DNA from 4 places in the Nocardia sp. NPDC004582 genome. Region 3 is predicted to be linked to each of the others. Evidence: riboswitches for the same ligand, from Rfam matches in the RefSeq annotation. Region 3 holds a riboswitch; each other region holds the start of a gene.
The links. A riboswitch is a leader RNA that binds a small molecule or an ion and turns the genes downstream of it on or off. The one in region 3 is predicted to bind S-adenosylmethionine.
Positions count from the first base shown of each region.

Region 1: it holds a riboswitch for S-adenosylmethionine, as region 3 does, so the genes downstream of both, ACWELJ_RS11860 (rhodanese-like domain-containing protein) here and ACWELJ_RS21910 (aminotransferase class V-fold PLP-dependent enzyme) in region 3, are expected to answer to the same signal.
Region 2: it holds a riboswitch for S-adenosylmethionine, as region 3 does, so the genes downstream of both, ACWELJ_RS15015 (bifunctional o-acetylhomoserine/o-acetylserine sulfhydrylase) here and ACWELJ_RS21910 (aminotransferase class V-fold PLP-dependent enzyme) in region 3, are expected to answer to the same signal.
Region 4: it holds a riboswitch for S-adenosylmethionine, as region 3 does, so the genes downstream of both, ACWELJ_RS30615 (ABC transporter substrate-binding protein) here and ACWELJ_RS21910 (aminotransferase class V-fold PLP-dependent enzyme) in region 3, are expected to answer to the same signal.

Region 1 covers NZ_JBSGCY010000030.1:45,924-52,714, reverse strand. The annotation lists gene ACWELJ_RS11880 (CaiB/BaiF CoA transferase family protein) at 1-879, opposite strand, end outside; gene ACWELJ_RS11875 (amidohydrolase family protein) at 980-1,846, opposite strand; gene ACWELJ_RS11870 (FAD-dependent oxidoreductase) at 1,938-3,329, opposite strand; gene ACWELJ_RS11865 (Rv0361 family membrane protein) at 3,553-3,987, shown strand; SAM riboswitch class IV at 4,051-4,166, shown strand; gene ACWELJ_RS11860 (rhodanese-like domain-containing protein) at 4,196-4,618, shown strand; gene ACWELJ_RS11855 (O-succinylhomoserine sulfhydrylase) at 4,615-5,829, shown strand; gene ACWELJ_RS11850 (nitroreductase family deazaflavin-dependent oxidoreductase) at 5,913-6,314, opposite strand; gene ACWELJ_RS11845 (TetR/AcrR family transcriptional regulator) at 6,447-6,791, shown strand, end outside.
Region 2 covers NZ_JBSGCY010000044.1:942-7,732, reverse strand. The annotation lists gene ACWELJ_RS15030 (zinc-dependent alcohol dehydrogenase family protein) at 1-161, opposite strand, end outside; gene ACWELJ_RS15025 (MFS transporter) at 276-1,772, opposite strand; gene ACWELJ_RS15020 (TetR/AcrR family transcriptional regulator) at 1,909-2,646, shown strand; SAM riboswitch class IV at 2,680-2,791, shown strand; gene ACWELJ_RS15015 (bifunctional o-acetylhomoserine/o-acetylserine sulfhydrylase) at 2,888-4,237, shown strand; gene metX (homoserine O-acetyltransferase MetX) at 4,234-5,397, shown strand; gene ACWELJ_RS15005 (hypothetical protein) at 5,674-5,835, shown strand; gene ACWELJ_RS15000 (DUF3017 domain-containing protein) at 5,954-6,199, opposite strand; gene ACWELJ_RS14995 (tRNA (cytidine(34)-2'-O)-methyltransferase) at 6,310-6,774, shown strand; gene ACWELJ_RS14990 (DUF167 domain-containing protein) at 6,775-6,791, opposite strand, start outside.
Region 3 covers NZ_JBSGCY010000083.1:454-7,244, forward strand. The annotation lists gene ACWELJ_RS21895 (TetR family transcriptional regulator) at 1-416, shown strand, start outside; gene ACWELJ_RS21900 (DUF2752 domain-containing protein) at 517-981, shown strand; gene ACWELJ_RS21905 (hypothetical protein) at 1,000-1,188, shown strand; gene ACWELJ_RS21910 (aminotransferase class V-fold PLP-dependent enzyme) at 1,222-2,535, opposite strand; SAM riboswitch class IV at 2,591-2,704, opposite strand; gene ACWELJ_RS21915 (biliverdin-producing heme oxygenase) at 2,959-3,624, shown strand; gene ACWELJ_RS21920 (LysE family translocator) at 3,779-4,411, shown strand; gene ACWELJ_RS21925 (flavin reductase family protein) at 4,415-4,879, opposite strand; gene ACWELJ_RS21930 (YbaK/EbsC family protein) at 5,030-5,503, opposite strand; gene ACWELJ_RS21935 (2-oxo-4-hydroxy-4-carboxy-5-ureidoimidazoline decarboxylase) at 5,544-5,864, opposite strand; gene ACWELJ_RS21940 (crotonase/enoyl-CoA hydratase family protein) at 6,011-6,791, shown strand, end outside.
Region 4 covers NZ_JBSGCY010000177.1:3,781-10,571, reverse strand. The annotation lists gene ACWELJ_RS30635 (putative FMN-dependent luciferase-like monooxygenase) at 1-143, opposite strand, end outside; gene ACWELJ_RS30630 (ABC transporter ATP-binding protein) at 140-889, opposite strand; gene ACWELJ_RS30625 (ABC transporter ATP-binding protein) at 882-1,793, opposite strand; gene ACWELJ_RS30620 (ABC transporter permease) at 1,756-3,609, opposite strand; gene ACWELJ_RS30615 (ABC transporter substrate-binding protein) at 3,610-4,770, opposite strand; SAM riboswitch class IV at 4,842-4,960, opposite strand; gene ACWELJ_RS30610 (HAD family hydrolase) at 5,115-5,750, opposite strand; gene ACWELJ_RS30605 (GNAT family N-acetyltransferase) at 5,874-6,701, shown strand.

The DNA of each region.
Region 1 (6,791 bases), on a different contig from region 3:
CTCGTCGCGGGTCTTGGTCTTGAACTTCTCGGTGAACAGCTTGCGCAGCTGGTCCTGGCCGTTGGGGTCGAGCTGGTTGGGCAGGCCCTCGGGCGAGATCTCCAGGCCGGCGAGCAGTTCGGCGTAGAACTGCGGCTCGATGCAGCCGACGGCCATGTACTTGCCGTCGGAGGTCTCGTAGGTGTCGTAGAACGCCATGCCGGTGTCGAGCAGGTTGGTGCCGCGCTCATCGGACCACAGGCCCACGCCCTTCATGCCCCAGATCATGTGCGAGAGCGCGAGCGCGCCGTCGATCATGGCGGCGTCGATGACCTGGCCCTGGCCGGAGTTCTGGCGTTCCACCAGCGCGGCCAGGATGCCGAAGACCAGGAACATGGAACCGCCGCCGAAGTCGCCGACCATGTTCAGCGGCGGGACCGGCCGTTCGCCCTTGCGGCCGATGGCGTTCAGCACACCGGTGAGCGAGATGTAGTTGATGTCGTGGCCGGCGCGGTCGGCCATCGGGCCGTACTGGCCCCAGCCGGTCATGCGGCCGTAGACCAGACGCGGGTTGCGTTCCAGGGCCGCGTCGGGGCCCAGGCCCATGCGCTCGGTGACGCCGGGGCGGAAGCCCTCGAGCAGCACGTCGGCCTTGTCGATGAGGCCGAGCACCTTCTCGATGTCGGCCGGATCCTTGAGGTTGGCCTCGACGATGGTGCGGCCGCGCCACTGCGGGCGTTCCATGAAGCCGGGCAGCATGCCGGGCCGCTGCACCCGGACCACGTCGGCGCCGAGGTCGGCGAGCAGCAGTGCCGCGTGCGGACCGGGGCCGATGCCGGCCAGTTCAACAACCCGGATGCCCGCGAGCGGGCCCTGCTTGGCGGTGGATGGAGTGCTCACGCCCTACCTCGGTTCGTCGTCGAATGCTGCGCACCGGCTCACCCGCCGGTGTTGACGCTATGACAATAACGCGAAGGTCTCCGGGCGCGGAGGGCGCGGCCTATCGATCGATACGCGGCAGCGGCAGCGTGTCCGGATGCTGGGGAGCGGGCAGTTCCGAGCGCGGCAACCGCAGTGTCGGCGGTTCCCCGGTCGAGCGGTGCGCGGCCGGGTCCTCGAAATCGCGGACCTTGGCGGGCAGGCCGTAGAAGGCGCGGGCATTGTCTTCCAGGACCTTGTGCAGATCCGAGCCCACCGAGTCGGCGATCAGGGAGATGTCGGCGTCGCGGAAGGGCCGCCCGGCCCGGGTGCCCGGCAGATCGGTGCCGAACATGAGGGCTTCGGGGTTGACGGTGTGGATCTTGCGCAGCGCCGAGCCGACATTCATGGCCACCCGCCCGAAGCCGGAGGCCTTCACCTTGGCTCCCCGGTCGACCAGGTTGAGCAGGTACGGCAGGCAGTCGTCGGACATGCCGAGGTGGTCGATGGACAGCTTGGGCAGTTTGGTGATGACCGGTTCCAGCGAGCCCAGCATGGATCCGTCGATGTAGAGCTCGACGTGCCAGCCGGCCAGCTCGTAGGCGCGCAGCGCCAGCATGGTCAGCCCCACGATGTCGCCGCCGGCGCGCTTGAGGTTGAACCGGATCGCGCGGACCCCGGCCCTGCTCAGTTCGAGGATCTCGGCGTCGGTGGCGTCGACGTGCAGATTGGTGACGCCGACCCAGCCCTCGCCGAGTTCGGCGAGGGCGGCCAGCAGATAGCTCTGATCGGTGCCCTGGAAGGACCCGCTGACCACCGCGCCACCGTCGATATCGAAGCGGGACATGCGCTTGCGATAGTCGGCGATGGTGTACGGGTCGGGCAGGTAGCCCTCGTTCTCGACCAGCGGGAACCGCGGATCGAAGATGTGGAGATGGGCATCGAACACGTGATCAGCATGCCTCAGAACGGTGACAAGTGTGGACAACCTTGTCCGGCAGGCGGATTCACGCTGGTCACGACGTTGGGCCGGTGACCGCTCAGGAGGCCTTGTCGGGCTCGGAGGCGGCCAGCATCTCGTCGCGCTCGACGACCTTGACCCGCTCGCGGCCCTGCGGCTCGCCGAGGGCGCGCTCGTGCGCGTCCAGGCGGTACCAGCCGGCCCAGGTGGTGAACGGGATGCCCTTGCCCTCGAGGAACGCGGTGACCGCCTCCGGCTCCGGCTTGTCGGCCGGGACGAAGCCGGCGGCGTCGTCGAGCAGGCAGGCGATGGTCTCGTTGGCGTCGCCCTTGGTGTGGCCGATGAGGCCGACCGGGCCGCGCTTGATCCAGCCGGTCACGTAGGTAGCGGGCATGTAGCGAGCCGCGTCGTCGGCGTCCTCGTCGACGAGCACGCGCCCGGCCTCGTTGGGCACGGTGCCGGCCTGGTCGTCGAAGGGCAGGGCCGGGATGTTCTGCGACAGGTAGCCGACCGCGCGGTACACGGCCTGGATGTCCCAGTCCTTGAATTCGCCGGTGCCCTTGCAGTTTCCGGTGCCGTCGAGCTGGGTGCGCTCGGTGCGCAGGCCCACGACCTTGCCGTCCTCGCCGAGGATCTCCGAGGGGTTCTCGAAGAAGTGCAGGAACAGCTTGTGCGGGCGGTCGCCGACGTCGCGGATGGCCCACTGCTCGAGGGTGTTGCAGATCATGTCGACCTGCTTCGAATGACGGCGTGCCGCTTCCGAACCCTCGTCGTAGTCGATGTCCTCCGGATCGACGATGACCTCGATGGTCGGCGAGTGGTCGAGCTCGCGCAGCTCGAGCGGGGTGAACTTGGCCTGGGCGGGACCGCGGCGGCCGAACACGTGCACCTCGAGCGCCTTGTTGGCCTTGAGGCCCTCGTAGACGTTCGGCGGGATCTCGGTCGGCAGCAGCTCGTCGCCGGTCTTGGCGAGCACGCGGGCCACGTCCAGGGCGACGTTGCCGACGCCGAGGACCGCGACCTTCTCGGCCTCCAGCGGCCAGGTGCGGGCGACGTCGGGGTGGCCGTCGTACCAGGACACGAAGTCCGCGGCGCCGTAGGAGCCGTCCAGGTCGATGCCCGGCACGCCCAGCGCGCGGTCGGCGTTGGCGCCGGTGGAGAAGATGACCGCGTCGTAGAACTGGCGCAGGTCCTCGAGGGTGATGTCGACGCCGTAGTCGATATTGCCCAGCAGGCGGACCTGCGGCTTGTCGAGCACCTTGTGCAGCGCGGTGATGATGCCCTTGATGCGCGGGTGGTCGGGCGCGACGCCGTAGCGGATCAGGCCGAAGGGCGCGGGCATGCGCTCGTAGAGATCGATGCTCACGTCCGCGTCGGACTTCATCAACGCGTCGGCGGCGTAGATGCCGGCCGGTCCTGCGCCCACGATCGCAATGCGTAGCGGGCGGGTCGCTGCACTCTGTTCGGTCATTCTTCCGCGCACCCTTTGGGTCGAAACTAAATTGCCGTCAAAAACTCAGCCGTCGCTCTTAGCTTAGGCTAAGTTGACGCTCTGGCCTCGGCGACCTCCGTTGGCCCCCGACGCTGCAGCGTTGCTGCGTAGTCTTGCTATTCCCGCGCTGGGGCGGGAAATTCTGCTGATTCTATCGATGGCACGCGCCGGCCCTCACAAGGGGACCAGGCATGATCTACCCATGAGCGACGCCGAGGAGACCCCGGTCCGGATCGACCAGAACGAGACCCGCAGCATGTGGCCGTTCCTGGTGGCGGCGGGAATCATCGCGGTCGTGATCCTCGGGATCGTGGTCGCGTCGGTGGTGTCGCCGGTTGAGAAGAATGTCACAGATTCCGATCGGCTCTCGGCGGCTGCGGACGCGTTCATCCGGTCCCGGCAGGACACCGGGAAATACGATCCGCGCCTGCAGTGTCAGGCCTTCGACGACAAGCTCTCGCCCTTGCGAATCGCGGTCGAGACCGGCGGAACCATCGCCTACAGCAAGCTGACCGACGCGACTGTGCAGGGCGACGCGGCGACCGCGCAGGTCTCCTTCACCGTCGCGGGCGCGCCGACCACCGCGCCCTGGCACTTCGCCAAGGAGAATTCCCGCTGGTTGGTCTGTAATTCGTGACATCGGCCGAAAGCGCCGCCGGGGTTTGACAGTGGGGACGGTTCTTCGGCAATCTCAATCCCAGGTCATGAGTACCAGCGCCAAGCCCCGGCTGGCTGGTCGGCAACCCTCCTCCGCGGTGGGGTGCTCCGGGTGACGACCTGGCCTCGCATCGGACAGCGATGCGGCAAGTGCGGATTCTCAGGAGGTTCGAGTGAGCGCGGCGCATATGAAATACGAGGGTGACATCACGCCGAAGCAGGCGTGGGAGTTGTTGCGCGACAACCCCGATGCGGTTCTGGTGGACGTGCGCACCGAGGCCGAGTGGCGGTTCGTCGGCGTGCCCGACACCAGCGGCATCGGCCGCCCGACCGCGCTGATCGAGTGGGTCGACGTCACCGGCACCCCGAATGCCCGGTTCGCGGATCTGCTGAAGCAGTCGCTGGCCCACCGGACTTCGGATTCGGAGGCGCCGGTCATCTTCATCTGTCGCTCCGGCCAGCGTTCGATCGGCGCGGCCACCGCCGCCACCACGCTCGGCATCACCCCTTCGTTCAATGTGGTCGACGGCTTCGAGGGTGCGCTCGACGGCCAGGGCCACCGCGGCAGCACCGGCTGGCGCGCCGACGGACTTCCGTGGAGGCAGTCATGATCACCGGCGGCTCTTTCGAGAAACCGCTTCCCGAGGGCGTCGGCCCCGCCACCCAGGCGGTACGCGGCGGCACCCGGCGTTCCGGCTTCGACGAGACCTCCGAGGCGTTGTTCCTCAATTCGGGTTTCGTCTACGAGAGCGCCGAGGCGGCCGAGGCCTCCTTCACCGGCGATATCGAGCACTTCGTGTACTCGCGCTACGGCAACCCGACGGTCGCCATGTTCGAGGAGCGGCTGCGCCTGATCGACGGCGCGGAAGCCTGTTTCGCGACCGCGTCGGGCATGTCGGCGGTGTTCACCGCGCTGGGTGCGCTGTTGTCCGCCGGTGACCGGCTGGTCGCGGCGCGCAGCCTGTTCGGCTCCTGCTTCGTGGTGGCCAACGAGATCCTGCCGCGCTGGGGCGTGGAGACGGTGTTCGTCGACGGCGAGGACCTGAACCAGTGGGAGCAGGCGCTGTCCGTTCCCACCCAGGCCGTCTTCTTCGAGACCCCCTCGAACCCGATGCAGACCCTCACCGATGTGCGCGCGGTCTCGGATCTGGCGCATGCCGCGGGCGCGAAGGTGGTGCTGGACAACGTCTTCGCCACTCCGCTGCTGCAGCGCGGCTTCGACCTGGGCGCGGATATCACCGTCTACTCGGGCACCAAGCACATCGACGGCCAGGGCCGGGTGCTCGGCGGCGCGATCCTGGGCCCGCAGGACTACATCGACGGCCCGGTGAAGAACCTGATGCGCCACACCGGTCCGGCGCTGAGCCCGTTCAACGCCTGGACCCTGCTCAAGGGCCTGGAGACGATGCCGCTGCGGCTGCGCCAGTCGGTGGACTCGGCGCTGAGGATCGCCCAGTTCCTGGAGTCGCATCCGGCGGTGGCGTGGGTGAAGTACCCGTTCCTGTCCTCGCATCCGCAGTACGAGCTGGCCAAGCGCCAGATGTCGGGCGGCGGCACGGTGATCACCTTCGAGCTGAAGGCCGCCGACAACGAGGCCAAGAAGCGCGCCTTCGAGGTCTTGAACCGCCTGCGGATCGTCGACATCTCCAACAACCTCGGCGACGCCAAGACCCTGATCACTCACCCCGCCACCACCACCCACCGTGCCATGGGCCCGGAAGGCCGTGCGGCCGTGGGCATTACCGACGGCGTCCTGCGCATCTCCATCGGCCTGGAGGACGTGGAGGATCTCCTCAACGACCTGGACCACGCGCTGAGCTGATCCGACGATCTTTCCGAAGGGCCGGAACCCACTGGGTTCCGGCCCTTTTCGATGGGCCGATCGGGCGCTGCCGGCCCGGTGGATCAGTGCGCGGATCCGGATTCGAAGGTCACCGCGTTGCCGAGGTCCATGCGTAGGAATTCGGTGATGCGGAACAGCTTCGGCGGGCGGGCGGCATCCGCCGGCAGCGACTGGAAGGCCTCGGCTTCCCCGACGATGCGCGGGGCGGCGAGTTCCACGTCCCGGCCGCCGATCCGCAGGGATGCGCCGCCGGCCGCCAGGACATTGCGCACCCAGTCCGCGCGCGAGCCGTAGACCAGCACGAACACATACCCTCCCGGGACGGGATGGGCGTCGAGCGGGGTGCGGTAGATCGTGCCCGAGGTGCGGCCGATATGCGTCAGCACCGGCCATGTCCCGTTCGCGATCGCGCGCGGGTTGAACAGCCTCTTGTTGACGTGCCCCCACCATCTCGGCATCGGCATCGGAGTCTCCTTCTCTTACGAGTGTAAGGCTGGCTTACGACTGTAAGGTAGGCTTACGGGCGTAAGCCTGTCAATACCTTCGAACCGGGAGCCGCCGTGCCGCGCCGATCGCAACCACTCAGCAGGGAACGTGTGCTGGATGCCGCCATCCGGGTGGCGGATCGCGGTGGCGCGGAATCGATCTCGATGCGGCGGGTGGCCCAGGAACTCGGCGTGGAGGCGATGTCCCTGTATCACCACGTGCCCAACAAGGAGGCCATCCTCGACGGGGTGGTGGATGCGGTGTTCGCGGCGATCGACCTGCCGGATCCCGGCCGCGCGGACTGGCGGGACGCGATTCGGGTGCGCGCCCATTCCGCCCGGCGGGTGCTGTCGCGGCACCACTGGGCGCTGGGGCTGATGGACTCCCGCCGCGATCCCGGCCCCGCCACGCTCGGGCACCACGACGCGGTGCTCGGAGTCCTGAAAGCGGCCGGG
Region 2 (6,791 bases), on a different contig from region 3:
CTGCCGCGGACGGTGTGCAGATCGCTGGCATGAACGGGGACGGCCGACACCCGGATCCGGACCTCGCCGGGACCGGGCTCCGGGACGGGGCGGGGCCGCAGGTGCAGCACCTCGGACGGTTCTCCCACCGTGTCGGCGACAACTGACCGCATGGTTCTCATCGTCCTGACACTCCTTCGGTCGGATCGAGATCCCGCAACCTCCCATGCTGCCACCGACCCGATGCCCGCCGCGAGATTCGCGACGGGCATCGGTGCGGACTCACCCGCGGTGGTTCACACGCCCACGTGCACGGCGTGCTCGTCACCCTCGAGCAGGTTCTGCGGCTTGTCCCGGACCATGAACGCCGCGATCGGAACACACAGCGCGAAGAAGATCGCGCCGATCAGGAACGCCACGTTGTAGGAATGGATCGAGGCCCGCTCCATCACATGGTCGATGGTCATGTTGTTGCGCACGTACCGTTCGGCCACCTGCACCGAGATGGTGGTCAGCAGCGCGGTGCCGATGGAACCGCCCACCTGCTGCGCGGCGTTGAGCAGCGCGCTGGCCACGCCCGAATCCTCGGCGTCGACCTGGTGCAGCGCGGTGGTCTGCATGGACACGAACAGCGCGCCCATGCCCAGCGCGATCAGGATCATGGCGGGCAGCAGGGCGGTCGCGTAGCTGTCGCCGTACTCCAGCCGCGACAGCCACACCAGGCCCGCGGCGCCCAGCACCGAACCCGCCAGCATCAGCGGCCGCGGCCCGATCTTCGGCAGCACCGCCGAGGCGATGCCCGCCGACACCACGATGCCGGCCGGGAACGGCAGGAACGCCACACCCGTCTTCAGCGCCGAGTAGTGCTCCACGATCTGCAGGTAGAAGCTCAGGTTCAGGAACATGGCGAACATGGCGATGGGCACCAGCAGCGCGATCAGATACGACCCGCCGCGGTTGATCTCACCCGGAATACGCAGTGGCAGCAGCGGATTCGCGGTGCGGCTCTCGATGGCCACGAACGCCGCCAGCAGTGCTACACCCACCACGAACAACGCCAGCGTGGTGGAGGCCGTCCAGCCGTCGGAGGCCGCGCGGCTGAAGCCGTACACGATCGAGATCAGGCCGAGGGTGACGGTGACCGCGCCGGGCAGGTCGTAACCGCCGGTGCGCGGCGCGGGCACATCCTTGACCACGAAGGCGAACGCGCCGAGCAGGGCCAGCAGCGCGACCGGGGTGTTCACCAGCAGCGACCAGCGCCAGTTCGCGTACTCGACGAGCGCGCCACCGGCGATCAGGCCGAGCGCGGCGCCCGCCGCCGACACACCGGCGAACACGCCGAAGGCCCGGGCTCGTTCCTTGGCCTCGGTGAAGGTCACCGACACCAGTGACAGCGCGGCCGGGGCCAGCAGCGCGCCGAACGCGCCCTGCAGCGCCCGACCGGCGAAGAGTTCGGCCTGGTTCTGCGCGAGACCGGCCAGCGCGGAGGCCGCGGCGAAGCCGATCAGGCCGACCATCAGGATCCGGCGGCGGCCCAGGTAGTCGGCGAGGCGGCCGCCGAGCAGCAGCAGACCGCCGAAGATCAGGGTGTACGCGGTGAAGATCCATTGCTTGTCACCGTCGCTGATGTGCAGATCCTGCTGGGCGAACGGCATGGCGATGGTGACGATCGTGGCGTCCAGGACCACCATCAGCTGCGCCATGGCGATCACGCCGAGCGCCCACCAACGCCTGGAATCTTGTGCGGGACTTGCTTTTTCGTCTGTACCGAGAGCGTCCGTCGCTACGGTCATGAGCCTCTCCTCTGGAGTTCGAAGGCAGCATCACCATAGTGACCCCCACCGACAATTGGCGTCAAGGGAAAAATGTCGCACTACGACAGTTGTCATACTGGGACAGGAAAACGCATCAAGGACCTACGATGGAGGCATGTCGGAGTTGTCAAGTCACATCGGTGTGATCTCGCGTCACCGCCCCGGCCTGCGTGAGCGCAAGAAGCAGCAGACCCGGGCCCGGATCATCGACGTCGCCCTGCGGTTGTGCGACGAACAGGGCTTCGACGCCACCACCGTCGAGCAGATCGCCGACGCCGCCGATGTCTCCCCGCGCACCGTGAACCGGTACTTCGACAGCAAGGAGGCGATCGTCATCGCCCCCATCGAGAGCTGGGGACAGGCCCTCGCCGACCAGCTGCGCGCCCAACCGATCTCCGGCGACGAGATGGAAGCGCTGCTCGGCGCGTTCCTGGCGGTGGTCGACCAGATCATCGACTCCGACGCGCCCGTGCCCTTCCGCTGGTTCCAGCAGATGCAGCGCATCTCCCGCGACAGCGTCGCCGTGCGCGCGCTCAGCATGGAATCGGCCGACACCAAGACCCGGGCGGTGTCGGAGGTGCTGGCCGAACGCCTGCGGCTGCCCGAGGACCACCTCACCGTGCGGCTCATCGCCACCACCTGGCACGGCATCGTGCGGGTCGGCATGGAATGCGAGTTCGACGACGGGGACGAGTTCGCCGACTGCACCACGGTCACCACCGCCCGCGTGCTCGCCGACAGCGTCCAGGCCGCATTCAGCGAATTCCGTCGGGTCTGTTGCGGTGCGACAACGACATTTCCCCCCGTAAACGGGGAAAATACCGCTGTGAATGCGACAAACCCCACTGGGTAGATCGGGGCGATCGGCCGCTAGAATCCCGCATTAGGTCAAGAGCATCAGCGATAAGGCCCCGGCTTGCTGATCGGCAACCCTCCAGCTGCGGTGGGGTGCTCCGGGTGCAGACCGGGCGTTCGAAGGCCGAACGCAAGCGCAACCAGGAGGTCTACCGAGATGTGTTGTTGTCGAAGCCCATTCGCTTCTCGATAACGTCAAACCTCCGCCATTCGGCGACCTTGTTTTTGGAGCAGAACACATGAGTGACTCGACCGCACCCGCGGCCGTCCCCGCTGACGACGCCCTGGATCCGGCCAACTGGTCCTTCGAGACCAAACAGATTCACGCCGGCCAGGCTCCCGATTCCGCCACCGGAGCCCGCGCCCTGCCCATCTACCAGACCACGTCCTACGCGTTCCGCGACACCGACCACGCCGCCGCGCTGTTCGGGCTCGCCGAACCGGGCAATATCTACACCCGGATCATGAACCCCACCCAGGACGCCGTGGAACAGCGCATCGCGGCGCTCGAGGGCGGCGTGGCCGCCCTGCTGCTGGCCTCGGGCCAGGCCGCGGAGACCTACGCGATCCTGAATCTCGCCGAGGCCGGGGACCACATCGTGGCCAGCCCGCACCTGTACGGCGGCACCTACAACCTGCTGCACTACTCGCTGCCCAAGCTGGGCATCCAGGTCAGCTTCGTCGAGGATCCCGACGACCTCGAGCAGTGGCGCGCGGCGGTGCGGCCCAACACCAAGGCGTTCTACGGCGAGACCGTCGCCAATCCGAGCAGCTCGGTCCTCGACATTCCGGGCATCGCCGAGGTCGCGCACGCCGCCGGGGTGCCGCTCATCGTGGACAACACCGTCGCCACCCCGTACCTGATCCAGCCGCTGCGGCTGGGCGCGGACATCGTGGTGCACTCGGCCACCAAGTACCTGGGCGGGCACGGTTCCGCGGTCGCGGGTGTGATCGTCGACGGCGGCGCCTTCGACTGGACGGTGACGAACGAGGCGGGCGAGTCCCGCTTCCCCGGCTTCACCACCCCGGACCCCAGCTACCACGGCGCGGTCTTCGCCGATCTCGGCGCACCGGCCTACGCGCTCAAGGCCCGCGTGCAGCTGCTGCGCGATCTGGGCGCGGCGGTGTCGCCGTTCAACGCGTTCCTCATCGCGCAGGGTCTCGAGACGCTGAGCCTGCGCATCGAGCGGCACGTGGCCAACGCCCAGGCGGTGGCCGAGTTCCTGGCCGGACAGCCCGGCGTCGAGAAGGTCTACTACGCGGGTCTGCCCGCCTCGCCCTGGTTCGAGCGTGGCAAACAGCTGGCACCGAAGGGTGTCGGCGCCATCGTGTCCTTCGAGCTGGCCGGTGGGGTCGACGCGGGCAAGAAGTTCGTGGAGGCGCTGGTGCTGCACAGCCATGTCGCTAACATCGGGGATGTGCGCTCGCTCGTCATCCATCCGGCCTCCACCACGCATTCCCAGCTGACGCCCGCCGAGCAGTTGGCTTCCGGCGTCACACCTGGTCTGGTGCGGTTGGCCGTGGGCATCGAGGGCATCGACGACATCCTGGCGGACCTGCGCGCCGGACTGACGGCGGCGGCACATTGACCGTGAACATCGAATCGCGAACGTCCCGGCACGCGGCGGAGCGCTTGCTGCCGCCGCCCGACGGGACGCTCGGGAGCATCGCCATCGGCGACGTGGAACTCGAGAGCGGGGCCGTGATCCCCGACGTCACACTGGCCGTCCAGCGGTGGGGCGAACTGTCGGCGAACGCGGACAACGTGGTGCTCGTGGAGCACGCGCTGACCGGCGACTCGCACGTGGTGGGCCCCGCCGACGTCCATCACGACCAGGCCGGCTGGTGGGACGGCAGCGTCGGCCCCGGCGCGCCCGTGGACACCCGCGAATGGTGCGTCATCGCCACCAACGTGCTCGGCGGCTGCAAGGGCAGCACCGGCCCGTCCTCGCTAGCTCCGGACGGGAAGCCTTGGGGCACAAGGTTTCCCGCGATCTCCGTCCGCGACCAGGTGACCGCCGAGGCCAAGCTGTTCGACCTGCTCGGCATCGACCGCCTGGCCGCCGTGATCGGCGGCTCCATGGGCGGCATGCGGGTGCTGGAGTGGATGATCGGCCGGCCCGAACGGGTCGGCGCGGCCCTGGTGCTGGCGGTCGGCGCACGCGCCACCGCCGATCAGATCGGTACCCAGACCACCCAGATCGCCGCCATCAAGGCCGATCCGGACTGGCAGGGCGGCGACTACTACGGCACCGGGCGCGCACCCACGACCGGCATGGGCATCGCCCGGCGCATCGCGCACCTGACCTACCGCGCCGAGGGCGAGCTCGACCACCGTTTCGAGAATCACGGCCAGGGCGACGAGGATCCGCTCGCGGGCGGCCGCTACGCGGTGCAGAGCTACCTGGAGTACCAGGCGGAGAAGCTGATCGCGCGTTTCGATCCGGGCACCTACGTGCTGCTCACCGAGGCCATCAACCGCTACGACGTGGGGCGCGGCCGCGGCGGCGTCGCGGCGGCGCTGGCCTCGACGCCGGTGCCGTGCGTGATCGGCGGAGTGGACTCGGACCGGCTCTACCCGCTGCGCACCCTGCAGGAGCTGGCCGATCTGCTGCCCGGCTCCAAGGGGCTCGAGGTCATCCACTCCAAGGATGGGCACGACGGGTTCCTGACCGAGACCGAGGCGGTCGGCAAACTCATGCTGGAGACCATGGAACTGGCCCGCGCCCAGCGCGCGCCGGGTCACTGAACCAGCACTGTCCCCGGCGACGGCGGTATCGCGGCCATCGGACGGTACCGCCGCCACCGGACGGTCTCGCCGCCCGGAGTTGGTGGGCAGGCCCTGCCCGAATGCCGTATGTCCGCTGCCCGGCCGCTGCCACAGCCGGATCCGCGTTACGCGACGTATCGCGCCTGTTTCCTGCGAATTGTCATGAAGCGCTTCCGGTTTCGCGCGTATGACGCCTCCGTAACCGGAGTTCCGGAATGCGTGTGCAACGGGCGTATCCGCCGTAATCTATTCGGCATGACCGCCGCATTCGATGACATGGATCTCCGCGATCTCGTCGATCTGCTCTCCGAGGACGAGCAGCATGAACTCCGCCCGGCCATACTCCGTGTCCTGCACAGACTCCCGGACCAGGAAGTGTTGCGGCGCGAACTCGGCCGCCGTATAACCTCGGTCTAGCTATCCCCCAGCGCCGCCGGTTCGCCCCGGCGGCAGCACAATCGCTCATCTTTTCCAGCGCCGCGACTCCGGTCGCGGCCCCGGCCCCGCGATTCGCGAGGCCCCGCCCCGGCTCCGGTTACGTGACGCCGAGGCTGCTGATGGTCGCCGCCAGCACGATGATCGCGACTCCGAGCACCGTCAGCCAGACGACATCGAATCCCTTGCTGCGCACCGCGAGCAGACCCACCCGGTCGGTCGGCAGGGTCAGCCGCAGCGCCGCCGCGAGCAGCGTCGCGCCGCCGAAGAAGAACGTTCCGCGCCGCCAGCGATCCCAGGCCAGGAAGACCACGGCCACCACCAGGACCGCGCCCACCAGCAGCATGGGCAGATTCTCGCGGGCGAACTCCCCCGCACGACTGCTGCGACTCTGGGGTGCGGCATGGGCTGGACTCACCGCACGAGCTTAACCGCCGCTCTGCAATGCTGGATCCCGTGTTCCATCTCGTGTTCTTCGAACCCCGCATCCCGCCCAATACCGGCAATGCCATTCGGCTGGCGGCCGGTACCGGCTGCGCCCTGCACCTGATCGAACCGCTCGGCTTCGACCTATCCGAGCCGAAGCTACGCCGGGCCGGGTTGGACTACCACGACCTGGCCGTCGTCACCGTGCACAAGAACCTCGCCGCGGCCTGGGAGGCCATCACCCCCGGACGGGTCTTCGCCTTCACCGCCACCGCGACCACCCGCAATACCGAGATCACCTACCGCGACGGCGACGTCCTGCTCTTCGGCCCCGAACCCACCGGTCTCCCCGAGGACGTGCTCGGCGACCCCCGCGTCACCGACCAGCTCCGCATTCCCATGCTCCCCGGCCGCCGCTCCATGAACCTCTCCAACGCCGCCGCGGTCGCGGTGTACGAGGCCTGGCGGCAGCTGGGATTCCCGGGCGCGGTCTGACTAGTCGTCGACCTCGA
Region 3 (6,791 bases):
TGGCCGAACAGGCCGGGACCGGCGTGACCAGCGTCCACGATCTGCTCGAAGCGCTGGTCATCCCCATGCTCGAGCTGGCCGACCGGCACGGTGTCCACCATTACGCGCGATTCCTCGAACAGATCCACACCCACCGAGCCGTCACCGACGCGGCGAATCTGGCCTCCGCCCAGCGCACCTCGGTGCGCGTGATCATGCAGCAGCTCGATCGGGAACTCGCCGACCTGCCGAAACGCCTGCGGCTGCGGCGGTTGCGCGCGCTGCCGACCGTGCTGTTCGCGCTACTGGCCGATCATGAACGCGCGGTCGAGGCGGGCAAGGTCGCCGCGGGGGATGTGGACGCCTGGGGAGAAATCGTGGACATGCTCGCGGGCGTGCTCACCGCCCCGGTAGTGGAACGCGCCCCGATCCGCTGAGGCCGCAACGCAATCGGGCGGCGTGATCGAGCAACGCAATCGGGTGCGAAGTTCGGTGTGACCTGGCAGGTGGGCGGTGGCCCGGCTACCGTTGATTCTCGTGGACACCACGGCAGCGGTACCGACGGCGGGAGCCGAACCAGGGCCTACGCGCCCGCGACGGCTCGGCGTCGGACTCCCGCTGCTGGGCGGTGCGGCCGTCGCCGGCGGCCTGGCGCTGCTGCACTTCCGGGACCCGCACGTGCAGGGGGCCTACGGGTTCTGCCCGTTCTACGAATTGACCGGGTACTGGTGTCCCGGCTGCGGCGGCCTGCGCGGCCTGCACAATCTGACCGATGGTCGGTTCCTGGACGCCATCCACAGCAATGTGCTGCTGCTGCCGTTGACGCTCGGCTTCCTCGCCTGGTGGGGCACCTGGCTGGTGCGCGCCTGGCGGGGCCGGTCGGCGCCGCCGCCGCTACCGCGGATCCTGCCCAGGTCGGCGCTGTGGATCGCGGTGGCCTTCCTCATCGTGTTCACCGTCGTGCGGAACACGCCGTGGGGTACCTGGATCGCGCCCGTCTGAGCGGAGGATGCTCTTCCTATGAGCCAATCGCTGAAGGAGCGGGTGCGAGACAAGCTGATCCGTCAGCTCGAGGAGGACGGACCGCCCGATCCGGAGATTCCGGACACCCGGCAGGTGTCGGTCCAGGACGACCTGGACCGACTCGAAGCGGTCGACGAGGACGACCCGCTGGTCGAGGAGCTCGCGGCCCGCTACCTGGTGCCCTGACCCGCTCCCGGCGATTCGGAATCCGCAGGGCTCTCAGAATCCACAGGGCGCGGCGCCGTCCGCCGAACCGCCGAAGGGCCGGGTCTCCGGGACCGGGTTCCAGTGGCCGTCGGTGCGGGCGTAATTCCAGGTCGGACCGTGCTCGACCAGGGTGGCGATCGCGTCGATGAGGCGGTCCACGTCGGCAGCGGTGGTGCCGAGTCCGATGCTGGCCCGCAGCGCCGCATCCACCCCGAGCCGCGAGAGCAGCGGATGGGCGCAGAACCGGCCGTCGCGCACCCCGATCCCGTGTTCGGCGGACAGATACGCGGCCACCTGGCCGGGCTCGAAACCGTCGACGGTGAAGGCGACGATGCCGACGGCGTCGGTGCTGTCGCGCCACACGCGCAGGAAGTTCACGCCCGGAACGGTTTTCAGCCCGTAGCGCAGCCGGTGGGTGAGGTACTGCTCGTGTTCGACGACGGTGGTCTCGTCCAGATCGGCGAGCGCGTCGCAGGCGGCGGCCAGCGCGGCCACCCCGAGCACGTTCGGGGAACCGGCCTCGTGGCGCTGCGGCGCGGGCGCCCATTCGACGCTGTCGGTGGCGACCGAGCGCACCGCGCCGCCGCCCGCCAGGTACGGCTCCGCGGTGTCGAGCCAGTCCCGGCGGCCGACCAGCACGCCCGCGCCGAACGGCGCGTACGCCTTGTGCCCGGAGAAGGCCAGGTAGTCGATGCCGGTGGTGCGCAGGTCGATCCGGCGGTGCGGGGCCAGCTGGGCGGCGTCGACCAGGATGCGGGTGCCGCACTGGTGCGCGATCCAGGCCAGCCGTTCCAGTGGCAGCAGTTCGCCGGTCACATTGGAGGCGCCGGTAACCGCCAGCAGCGCAGCGGGTTTCGAGCACAGTTCGGCGACCAGCCGCTGGATGGTCTCCTCGATGGTGTCGGCGACCGGCACCACCCGGCGGCCGTGCCGGGTCCAGGGCAGGAAGTTGGCGTGGTGTTCGACATCCAGCACCACGGTGTCGCCGGGCACGCAGGCGGCCAGCAGGTTCAGCGAGTCGGTGGTGTTGCGGGTGAACACCACCACCTGATCGTCGGCGGCGTTGAGGAAGCGGGCGACCGAGCCGCGCGCCGACTCGTAGCAGTCGGTGGAGACGCGGGAGGCGTACCCCGCCCCGCGATGCACGCTGGCGTAGAACGGCAGCAGCTCGGCGACCCGGTCGGTGACCTGCCGCAACGCGGGGGCGCTGGCGGCGTAGTCGAAGTTCGCGTAGCCGGTGGTCCCGCCCTGGACCAGCGGAACCCGGAGGTCACAGCCGGACACGGTGGCGAGGGGAGCACAGGTCTGGTCGGCGAAAGCGGTCATCACAAATCCCATCGGATTCAGGGGACACGCGATCGGAAGACAGGAATCGATCGTGAGTCCGCGCTTGCCGCGCCCGGTCGGGCGACGGCCCGGTCGTCACCCGGAGCACCCCGCCGCGGTGGAGGGTTGCCGACCAGCAAGCCGGGGCTTAGCGCTGGTACTCATGACCTGAAAGCGAGATTGGCAGACGCGTCACGGGCTTGTCAACCCTGCCCGCCTTCGCCTGTCGCGGTCCGCGCACGACATTCGGGGCGGCGGAGAAGCCGTGATCGACGGCACCGGCGGGGCGGAAAAATCATCCGAAAGTTGGAGTGGGTGGGCCGCAAAGTTCGAATCGCGAGATCGTTGCTGAGGCGTACGGTCGACTAGGAAGTTAGGGTAGCCAAAGTGGGGTGCCCCGGAGTTGACCACGAGGAGCCGACCATGTTGGACACGGACACCAGCGCCCCGTTCTCGACGCTCATTCGCACCGCGACCGAGCAGCAGCACAACGAGGCCGAGCACTCCACGTTCATGCGGGACCTGCTCACCGGGCAGCTCGGCGTCGAGGCCTTCCTCCGCTACACCGGCCAGCTCTGGTTCGTCTACGAGGCCCTCGAAAAGCATTCCGCCGCACTGGCTTCCGACCCCGTCGCGGGCCCGTTCGTGAAGCCGGAGCTGGCCCGCCTGGCCGCGCTCGAGACCGACCTGGCCCACCTCGGCGGCGCGAACTGGCGCGAGGAGCTGCGGCCGCTGCCCGCCACCGCCGCCTACGCCGCCCGCATCGAGGAGTGCGCGCAGGAATGGCCGGCCGGGTACGTCGTCCACCACTACACCCGCTACCTGGGTGATCTCTCCGGCGGCCAGGTCATCCGCGGCACCGCCGAGAAGTTGTGGGACCTGCCCAAGAAGGGCGACGGCGTGCGCTTCTACGTCTTCGACGAGATCACCAATCCGGCCGCGTTCAAGCGCGAGTACCGCGAGGCCCTGGACCAGCTTCCCCTGGAAGGTCCCGAGGTCGATCGCGTGCTCGACGAGGCGCGACTGGCGTTCACGATGAACACCGACCTGTTCCGTGAACTGGGTGCCGAGACCAGCGCGCGGAACTGAGAACTCGTCACCAGAGGCCGTCGCACCCCGTTCATCAGGCGGGGGCGGCGGTCTTCGCCGTTTCCGGGGGTGACCCGTTGGCCCTGCTCGTCGGGGGCAGGGTCAGCGATATCACCCTTGCGTCGCGTCGCCGCGATGGGTTGCCATGGAGGGCATGAGTTTTCCGCTGCTGCTGAGTTTCGCGGGGTTGTGCGTGCTGCTGGCGCTCACCCCGGGCCCCGATACCTTCCTGGTGCTGCGATTCTCGATGGCCGGACCGCGACCCGGGATCGCGGCGGCGGTGGGTTCGGCGTTCGGCGGGATCGTCTGGGCGACGGTGGTGGCGGCCGGGGTGGCGGCGCTGCTGGAACAGTCGGCGACGGCGTATCGGACGCTGAAGGTGATCGGCGGAATCTACCTGCTGTACTTGGGGATTCGGGCACTGATCGAGCATCGGCGGGCGCGGAACGCGGAGGCCGGGCCGGAGGCGGCGGTGGTGCGGGGCACGCCCGCGTCGATGCGCTCGGCGTTCGCTGCCGGATTGCTGTCGTGTGTCTTCAATCCGAAGGTGGGGTTGTTCTATCTCGCGGTGCTGCCGCAGTTCCTCACCGAGGTGACCTTCCTGAACACGCTCACCCTCGGCGCCATCGAATCCAGCATCGCGGCGATCGAGATGATCCTGCTCGCGGTGGCCGCCGCCCGCGCGGTCGCCTTGTTGCAGCGCCCGCGGATCCGGGCCCGGCTGGAACAGACGAGCGCGGCGATCCTGGCGGCGCTGGGTATCGGCACCGCGGCCTCGGCGGCCTGAGCGTCAGTCGGCGATCTCGGCGCGGTGATAGGCGCCGTTGTAGTACACCAGCGGGCCGGCCGCGGGCGAACTCTCGGTGTTGTCGTGCACCTGGGTCACCAGCCCGATGACCAGCGTGTGATCGCCGATCGGGATCAGCTGGTGCACGGTCGCGCGCACCCAGATCGGGGTGCCGTGCAGAACCGGCTCGCCGGAGCCGAGCGTGGCCCACAACGACCTGTCGGTGAAACGCTCCTCGGCGGACCGGCTGAACCGCTGTGCCAGATGCTTCTGATGCTCGCCCAGGAAGTGCACCACCAGCGATTCCGCGCCGAGCATGGCCTCGATGCTGGAGGAGGTCTCGGCGATATTGAACGAGATGAGCGGCGGCTGCGCCGACAGCGAGGCGAACGAGGTCGCGGTGAAACCGACCGGACCCTGCGCGGAGTTCAGCGTGACGATGGTGACGCCGGCCGGATAGTGCCGCATGGCGGCGCGGAACTGCTGCGCGGTGATGCCGCTCAGGTCGTCGGGCACGTGTAGCTCGGCGCCGGGCGTCGGAGAATCGGTCACGTCAAGAACCTACGTGGTCGCGGGCCCAGGTATTCCGGGCTGTCGGAAAACCCTCGTCGGCGGCGGTCAGTCCACGTCGATGGCCAGGCCCGCGGTGATCCGGACCAGCTCCCCGAAGGTCGTGCGGAACAGGGTGTTCGGATGCCCGCCCGCCGCCCACAGCTCCCGGTACTGGGCCAGCGCGTTGTCGACGAAGGTGGGCAGATTGGTGGGGTGCCCGAGCGGGGCGACGCCGCCGATGGGCTGCCCGGTCACCTCCCGGACCATGGCCGCGGGCGCCCGGCTGAGCGTGCCCTCCAGGCGTTGCCCGGTGCGCTCCAGATGCACCTGGTGGGCGCCGGAGACGAGCAGCAGCACCGGATCGTCGTCGAGCAGGAACACCAGGGATTTGGTGATGGCCCCGACGGTGACGCCGACCGCGTCGGCCGCATCGCGCGCGGTGGGGGTGGGCGTGGGCTGGGTGATGATCACCCCGTGATGGCCGCGCGCGATCAAGGTGTCGGAAACCTTCGACGCGACCGGTGGCAGGGACCTGCGCATGGCAACCAGGGTAGAGCGATTGCGGTGGATGTGCGGGGGATCAGTAGTCGGGGTAGCCCTCCTCGGGTCCCAGCATCGCGGTGAGGCGGGCGCGCACGATCGGGGCCAGCGCGTCGACGGTGCGCTCCGGAACCGACTGGTGCGCACAGGAATCGAAGACGCGTTCCAGATCGATCGCGGACATGGCGCGCAGTTCCGCCGCGGCGGCGGTCTGGAGGGCGGCATGGCCCGGGTAGGGGCGGCCGTCGGCGATCTTCTGTGCCCAGGTGACATTGCAGCAGCATTCGTACAGGGCATGAATCGCACGACGGCGGGGGAGGGCGTTGAAGCGGTCGAGGCCGATTCCGTGATGCATCAACATCGTGACCTCACACACAGGAGGAGCAGTTTGTGCGGACGCGATAATCGTCCGCCTCCGGGCGCCGCGAAAACGCTGGGACGCAGCAGATTTAGCACAGGGTTTACACCGGCCAACCTACTCGCCGGTAACCCCTATACGCTGGACCAATGACCGAATGGAAGGCTTTCGAAGTCGAAAGCAAGGACCACATCGCGACGGTGACGCTCACCGGTCCCGGCAAGGGCAATGCCATGGGCCCCGACTTCTGGCGTGAGCTGCCGCTCATCTTCCGTGAGCTCGACGCCGACCCCGACGTCCGGGCCATCGTGCTCACCGGCTCCGGCAAGCATTTCTCCTACGGACTGGACCTGCCGGCCATGAGCCCGCTGTTCGGGCCGCTGCTGGCCGACAAGGCGCTCGCCGGGCCGCGCACCGACTTCCTCAAGCACGTGCGCGACATGCAGGACTCGGTGACCGCGGTCGCCGACTGCGTCAAGCCCGTCGTCGCGGCCATCTCCGGCTGGTGCATCGGCGGCGGCCTGGACCTCATCGCCGCCGCCGACGTCCGCCTGGCCAGCGCGGACGCCAAGTTCAGCCTGCGCGAGGCCAAGGTGGCCATCGTCGCCGACATCGGCTCGCTGCACCGGCTGCCGGGCATCATCGGCGAGGGGCACGTGCGCGAGCTCGCCTACACCGGCAAGGACATCGACGCCGCCCGCGCCGAGAAGATCGGCCTGGTCAACGACGTGTACGCCGACCAGGAAGCCGTATTGGACGCCGCCTACGCCATGGCGCGGGAGATCGCGGCCAACCCGCCGCTGGTCGTGCAGGGCATCAAGGACGTGCTGGACCAGCCCAAGCGCGGCAAGATCGCCGACGGACTGCGCTACGTGTCCGCCTGGAACTCGGCGTTCCTGCCGTCGGAGGACCTGACCGAGGCCATCCAGG
Region 4 (6,791 bases), on a different contig from region 3:
TGCTGCGCCACCCAGGCGGTGTCGTAGCCCAGCCGCTCGGCCAGTTCGATCTGGTCCAGGGCCTGCCGGTACACCGTGGCGGCGTCCTCGGCCGAGTCGGTGCGGACCAGGCGGGTGAAGAAGCCCAGGCGTCGCGCGGTCATGTCGTCACCTTTCCTAGGTAGGCATCGCGGACGGCCGGGTCGCCGACCAGGTCCGCGGCCGGGCCGTGCAGCACGATCCGCCCGGTGCGCAGCACATTGGCGGTGTGGGCGATGCTCAGGGCCAGCTCCGCCTGCTGTTCCACGATCAGGATGGCCAGGCCCAGTTCCCGATTGAGCCGGGCGATCTCCGACAGCACCCGATCCACGAACAACGGCGACAGTCCCATTGTCGGCTCGTCCATGCAGATCAGCCGGGGTTTACTCATGAGCGCGCGGGCGAAGGCCAGCATCTGCTGCTCACCGCCCGACAGCGTGCCCGCCCGCTGCAGGCGGCGCTCGGCCAGGCGCGGGAAATGCTCGAACAGTTCGGCGGCGCGCGCGGCCAGCACCGCGCGGCGCTCCTTGCGGATATAGCCGCCGACGAACAGGTTCTCCTCGACGGTCATGGCCGGGAACACGCGCCGCGCCTCCGGCACCGAGGCCAGCCCGGCCCGGATCCGCGCCGCCGCGGGGGTGGCGCTCACGTCGACGCCGTCGACGCGGACCGCGCCGGAACTCGGATGCAGCAGTCCCAGAGCGGTTTTCATGGTGGTCGACTTGCCGGAGGCATTGCCGCCGAGCAGCGACACGATCTCGCCGGGGCGGACGGTCAACGACACCTCGTCGAGCGCCCGGGACGCCCCGTAGTGCACCACCACGCGATCGAATTCCAGGATCGGCGTGGCATTCTCGTCGAACTCAGACATCGACGGCCACCTTTCCCCCGGCCCGGCTGCGTCCCAGGTACGCCTCGATGACGCGGGGATCGGAGAGCACCTCGTCGGGCGTGCCCGATGCGATGATCCGGCCCTCGTCCAGCACCAGCACCCGGTCGGAGAGCTCGTGGACCAGGTCCATCTTGTGTTCGACCAGCAGCACCGTCTGCCCCTGCGCCTTCAATTCGGCCAGCTGCGCGCCGATCTCGGCGGTCTCGGTCTGATTCATGCCCGCGGCGGGTTCATCCAGCAGCAGCAGGTCCGGCGCGGAGGCCAGCGCCCGCGCGATCTCGGTGCGGCGGCGATTGGCGTAGGACAGCGTGTAGGTGGGGTGGTCGGCGCGCGGAACCAGGCGCTCGGAGAAGCGGTCCAGCTGGGCGTCGATGCGGGCCGCCGATTCGCGGCGTTCGGCCCGCGCCGCCGGGGTCGGCGCCAGCGCCACACCCAGTTCGGCCAGCAGCGACACCCACTTCAGCACCGGGATGTTCGCGAGCCGCCGCAGCGGGCGGGTGGCGCGCAGCGTGGTCTGCAACCCCACGTCCACGTTCTCGCGCACGGTCATGGTGCCGAAGACCCGCCCGTTCTGGAAGGTGCGGGCGATCCCGGCCGCCGCGGCCGCCTCCGGGCGACCGGGGCGAATCCGCTTGCCGCGCACCAGGACTTCCCCGGCATCCGGGTTCAGCACCCCGGAGATCAGATTCACCGTGGTCGATTTCCCGGAGCCGTTGGGCCCGATGATGGACACGAATTCGCCGGGGGCGATGGTGAATTCGACACCGTCCACCGCGCGCACCCCGCCGAACGAGCGCCGCAGCCCGGTCACGGTCAGCACCGCCTCCGGCCCGGTGGCGCCGGTCTCAGACCTCGACCGGGGTTGGTTCGCTTGTGCGGACACGATCCCTCCTCACCAGAATTCCCTGCGGCCGGAACCGCACCACCAGCAACAACACCAAGCCGTACAACACGATTCGCCAGGACGGCGCCAGCCGCAGCAGCTCCGGCACCCCGATCAGCACCACCGCGCCCAGCACCGCGCCGTACGGCGAGGCGGTGCCGCCGAGCACCAGGATGGTCACCACCAGCAGCGACATCGGCAGGTTGAACACGGTCGGATCGATATAGGAGTACTGGTGCGCCAGCAGCGCGCCACCGATCCCGGAGCAGAACGCCGCGATGGCGAACGCCAGCGCCTTGTAGTCGCGCACCGGCACCCCCGCCGACCGCGCCGCCACCTCGTCGGCCCCGATGGCCCGGATCGCGATCCCCAGCCGGGACCGCTGCACGCCGACGATCAGCGCCACCACCGCGGCCAGCACCACCAGCTCCAGCCGGAAAATATCGGTGTGCGTGGTGAATTCGAAGCCGAACACGCTGGGCGCGGGAATCCCGAAGATGCCGTAACTGCCGCGCGTCACCGATTCCCAGTTGCGGATGATCGCCACCGTGACGATGCCGATGCCCAGTGTCGCGATCGCCACGTAATGCCCGCCCAGCCGCCACAGCGGCGCGGCCAGCACCGAGGACACCACGGCCGCCACCACGCCCGCCGCCACGATGGCGGGCAGGAACGCCCAGCCGTGCGACACGGTCAGCACCGCCGAGGTGTACGCGCCGATCGCGATCGGCCCGGCCTGCCCGATGGCCAGCTGCCCGGCCGACCCGGCCACCAGCGTCATCGACACCGCGATGATCGCGTACGCCAGGATCTGGGTGCCCACCGAGATGCCGTAGTCGTCGGCGACCAACGGAATCGCCACGCCGGCGACCCCGAACGCGAGCAGCGCGTGCCACCAGCGCACTCGCAACTCCCGGCCCGAGCCCAGGAACGTCCCGGTCATGGGCTCGGATTCGATGGCGGGCGGCCGGGCCAGCAGCCCGCCGGGCCGCAGCACCAGGAAGATCACCAGCAGTCCGAACGTGATCAGATCCCGATAGCCGTCCCCGAACCAGTAGATGCCGAACGCCTCCACCAAGCCGAGCACGAAGCCGCCGAGCACCGCGCCCGGAATCGACCCGAGCCCGCCGATGGTGGCCGCCACGAACCCGGTCATGCCGACCACGCCGCCGCTGGTGGGCGAGATATTCGAGTTGTAGAGGCCGACGAAGATGCCCGCCAGCCCGCCCAGCCCGGAGGCGATGGCGAAGGCCAGCGACTGCACCCGCCCGACCCCGATCCCCATCTGCGCGGCGGCATCCGGATCCTGCGCGGTCGCGCGGATCGCCAGCCCGTGCCGGCTGAACCGCAGGAACGCCCACAGCCCGCCCATAACCAGCAGGGTGATGGCGAACATGACCACGTCCGAGGTGCCGAACCGCACCCCGCCCACCTGAAAGTTGTTGGTGGACAGCACCTGCGGGAAGGGCCGGGTGTCCGGCCCGAACACCAGGGCCACCACGTTCTCGATGATGAGCCCCACCGCCACCGTCGCCAGCAGCGCCGCGATGGCCGGGGCCCGGCGCAACGGCCGCACCGCCAGCACGTCGATGGCCACTCCGACCAGCGCCGTCACCGCCACCACCACGACCAGCGCGGCCCACCACGGCACCCCGTGCTGGGCGATCAGCCACCAGCCCAGCACCGAACCGAACGCGAAGATCGAGCCGTGCGCGAAATTGATGACATTGCTGACCCCGAAGATCAGGGTGATGCCCACGGCGATCAGCGCGTACGCGTTGCCGTGGACCAGACCCGCGATGAGCGTGTCGAACATCTACTTCTTGCTTCCGACGGGCACGAACTTGCCGTTCTGCAGAATCAGCTCGATCGGCTTGACCCCGCTGGGGCGGCGCGTCTGCTGATCGAAGGCGAAGGTGCCCAAGCCGATTCCGTCGAAGTCCTTGACCTCGCGCAGCCCCTTCAGCACACCCTCCCGGGTCGCACCGCCCGCCTTGGCCGCCTTCACCACCGCGTTCAGGGCGTCATAGGCGTACACATTGAAATCGCCCGGATCGGTGTTGAACTTGGCCCGGAACTTGGTGACGAAGTTCTGCACCTTCGGACTCGGATCCGAGGGCGTGAACACGCCGTTCACGATGTCGCCCTCGGCCGCCGCGCCCGCCAGGTCGATGAACTGCGGCGTGTTCTGCCCGCCGAAGAACTGCCCGGTGAACCCGACGTCCCGCAGCTGCTTGACCACCAGCGCCCCGTCCGGTCCATATCCCAGGTGCACGAAGGCATCCGGGTTGGCGTCGCGGCCCTTGATCAGCACCGGCCGGAAGTCCTGCGAATCCGGCAGGATCGCCGAGGAATAGGCGATCTCGATGCCCTTCTCCTTGGCGAACTGTTCGAAGAACTTGAAAGCCTGCTTACCCCAGTCGGTTTCGAGGTAGACGACCGAAACCTTCTTCGCCTTGGAGCGCACCCATTCGGCGTTGCGCTCCATGTACACGTCCAAGGTGATGGACGGACTCCACGAATAGTCCCCCGCCTTGGTGAAATCCACCGCGGAGTTGGTGAACCCGTACTGCACCAGCTTGCCCCGGTTGTACACCGGAGACGCCGCGATCGACGCGGGCGAGGAGAAGTCCCCCAGCTCCGCGATGATCGACTGATCACCCACGAACTTGGTCGCGATCGGCACCGTCTGCTTCGGATCCGACTGCGAATCCTCCCACTTCAGCGCCACCTTCTTGCCATTGATCCCGCCCGCGGCATTGATCTCGTCCAGCGCCAGATCGAACCCCTGCTGCCAGAGCCGCCCGTACTCGGCGGAATTGCCCGTCTTGGGCCCGGAGACACCGAAATACACCGTGTCGGAACTGCTTCCGGACGAGTCGCTACCGCAGGCCGCCGCCAGACTCGCGACCAGGGCCGCCGCCCCGACACCCACCGCCACCCGGAAACCACGCGACCGGGACAAGATCCTGCTCATAGCTACCTCTACATTCGCGCACCGGCACACCGCCGGGCAGGGGGACACGACCGCGACAGAGGAATGCGCGGTCCTGGCGCTTGCGCCACCCGGTCGGGCAGCGCCTGGTCGTCACCCGGGGCACCCCACCGCCCACGCGAGGGTTGCCGATCAGCCAGCCGGGGCTCGAAAAACGCTGATACTCGTGACCGTGTCCAGAAAGGTAGCCGTGACAACCGGCGGCCGACACCGTTCGAATCACCCTGATGCCAAACGCCACCCGGCCCCGCCGCCGGGAAATCTCCTGTCGCCCCCACGAATTGCCCCCTCGGCGGCATCGCCCCCGCGGACGCCGCCGCTCGCCCCTACGTCAGATGCGCTGCCAGCCAGGCCGGGAACTCGGTCAGATCGCGCAGCACCACATCCGCGCCCGCCGCCGACAACTCCTCGGCCGTGTAGGGCCCGGTGGTCACCGCCACCGAGGTCGCGTCCGCCACCTTGGCCGCGCGCACATCGCCGAGATGATCACCCACATAGATCGAGGCGCCGCGCTCCAGCAGCACCTCCCCCTTCTCCTCCGCCCAAGCGCCGCCGACCAGCTCGTCGACCGCCAGCCCCAGATGATTCAGATGCAGTTGCGCGTGCGGGCCGTTCTTCGCGGTGATCACCAGCACCCGGCCCCCGGCCTGGTGCACCGCCGCCAGCGCGTCCACCACGCCGGGCAGATGGTCCGACGCGTGCACCGCCAGCTCCGGATACATCTCCCGGTACATGGCCACCACGCCCGGTACCTCGTGCTCCGGGAACCACTGCGCCGCCTCGTGCGCCAGCGGCGGACCCAGCCGCGACACCACCAGCTCCGAATCGATCGGCACCCCGGTCCGCGCGGCGACGGCATCCCACACCGCGGCGATCCCCGGCCGCGAATCGATCAGCGTCATATCCAGGTCGAACCCGACCACGAGACCACCGGCGGAACCGCTCGAATCATCAACAGCCACGCCCCGACCCTACGGCCCGCCGGTTCCCGCCCCGCGCCTCGACCGCCGCGCACCGCGAAAATCGGAGGCGAGGCCACCGATCCGCGACCTAGGCTCGACCCCATGCCGAGCGATCAGGGAACGCTGTTCTGTGGAACCGAACTGGCCGAGCGCATCGAGCGGGCCGAAGCCGAGCTGATCGCCAAGGGCAGCGGGGCGGCCGCGACCCGGCTCGGCCCGGACGCCGGATTCGTGATCCCGATCGCGGGCGGGGTGGCGTCCTTTGCCGAGGACGGGTCACCGCTGAACAAGATCGCCGGACTCGGATTCGCCGGAATCCCCGAGCCGTCGGAACTCGACGCGATCGAGCAGCTCTGCGCGGAACGGAAAACACCTGTGCAGGCCGAGGTCTCACAACTCGGCGACCCCGGCGTCGGGGAACTGCTCACCGAGCGGGGCTACCGCCTGGTGTCGTTCGAGAACGTGCTCGGCCGCGAACTGCGCGGCGCACCGGTCGCGACCGTCGCCCCCGGTGTCGAGGTGACCCACAGCGGCGAAGACGAATTCGACACCTGGCTCGATGTCGTCGCGGAAGGCTTCGCCCACCCCGACACGCAGGGCGTGGCCTCCCACGAGGAATTCCCCGCCGACATCATCGCCCGCGCCATGCGCGACCTGACCGGCGCGGCGGACGTCCAGAGGTATCTCGCCCGGCGCGACGGCGGCGTGGCGGGCGGAGCCAGCCTGCGTATGTCCGGCGGCATCGCCCAACTCACCGGCGCAGCAACCCATCCCACACATCGGCGGCACGGCGTGCAATCGTCACTGCTGTCGGCCCGCCTCGCCGAGGCAGCCGCGGCCGGCTGCGACATCGCGGTGGTCACCACGCAGCCCGGCTCCAAATCTCAGCAGAACGTCCAGCGCCAAGGCTTCGCGCTGCTCTATACCCGGGCCATCCTGGTCAAGGGCTGACCGTCCGAGTACAGCCGTATCGATGGCTCGGATGGCTTCCGCGCGCGCAGAAGGATCACCGAACTCCGCGCTCCCGCGATCCGCCGTGAT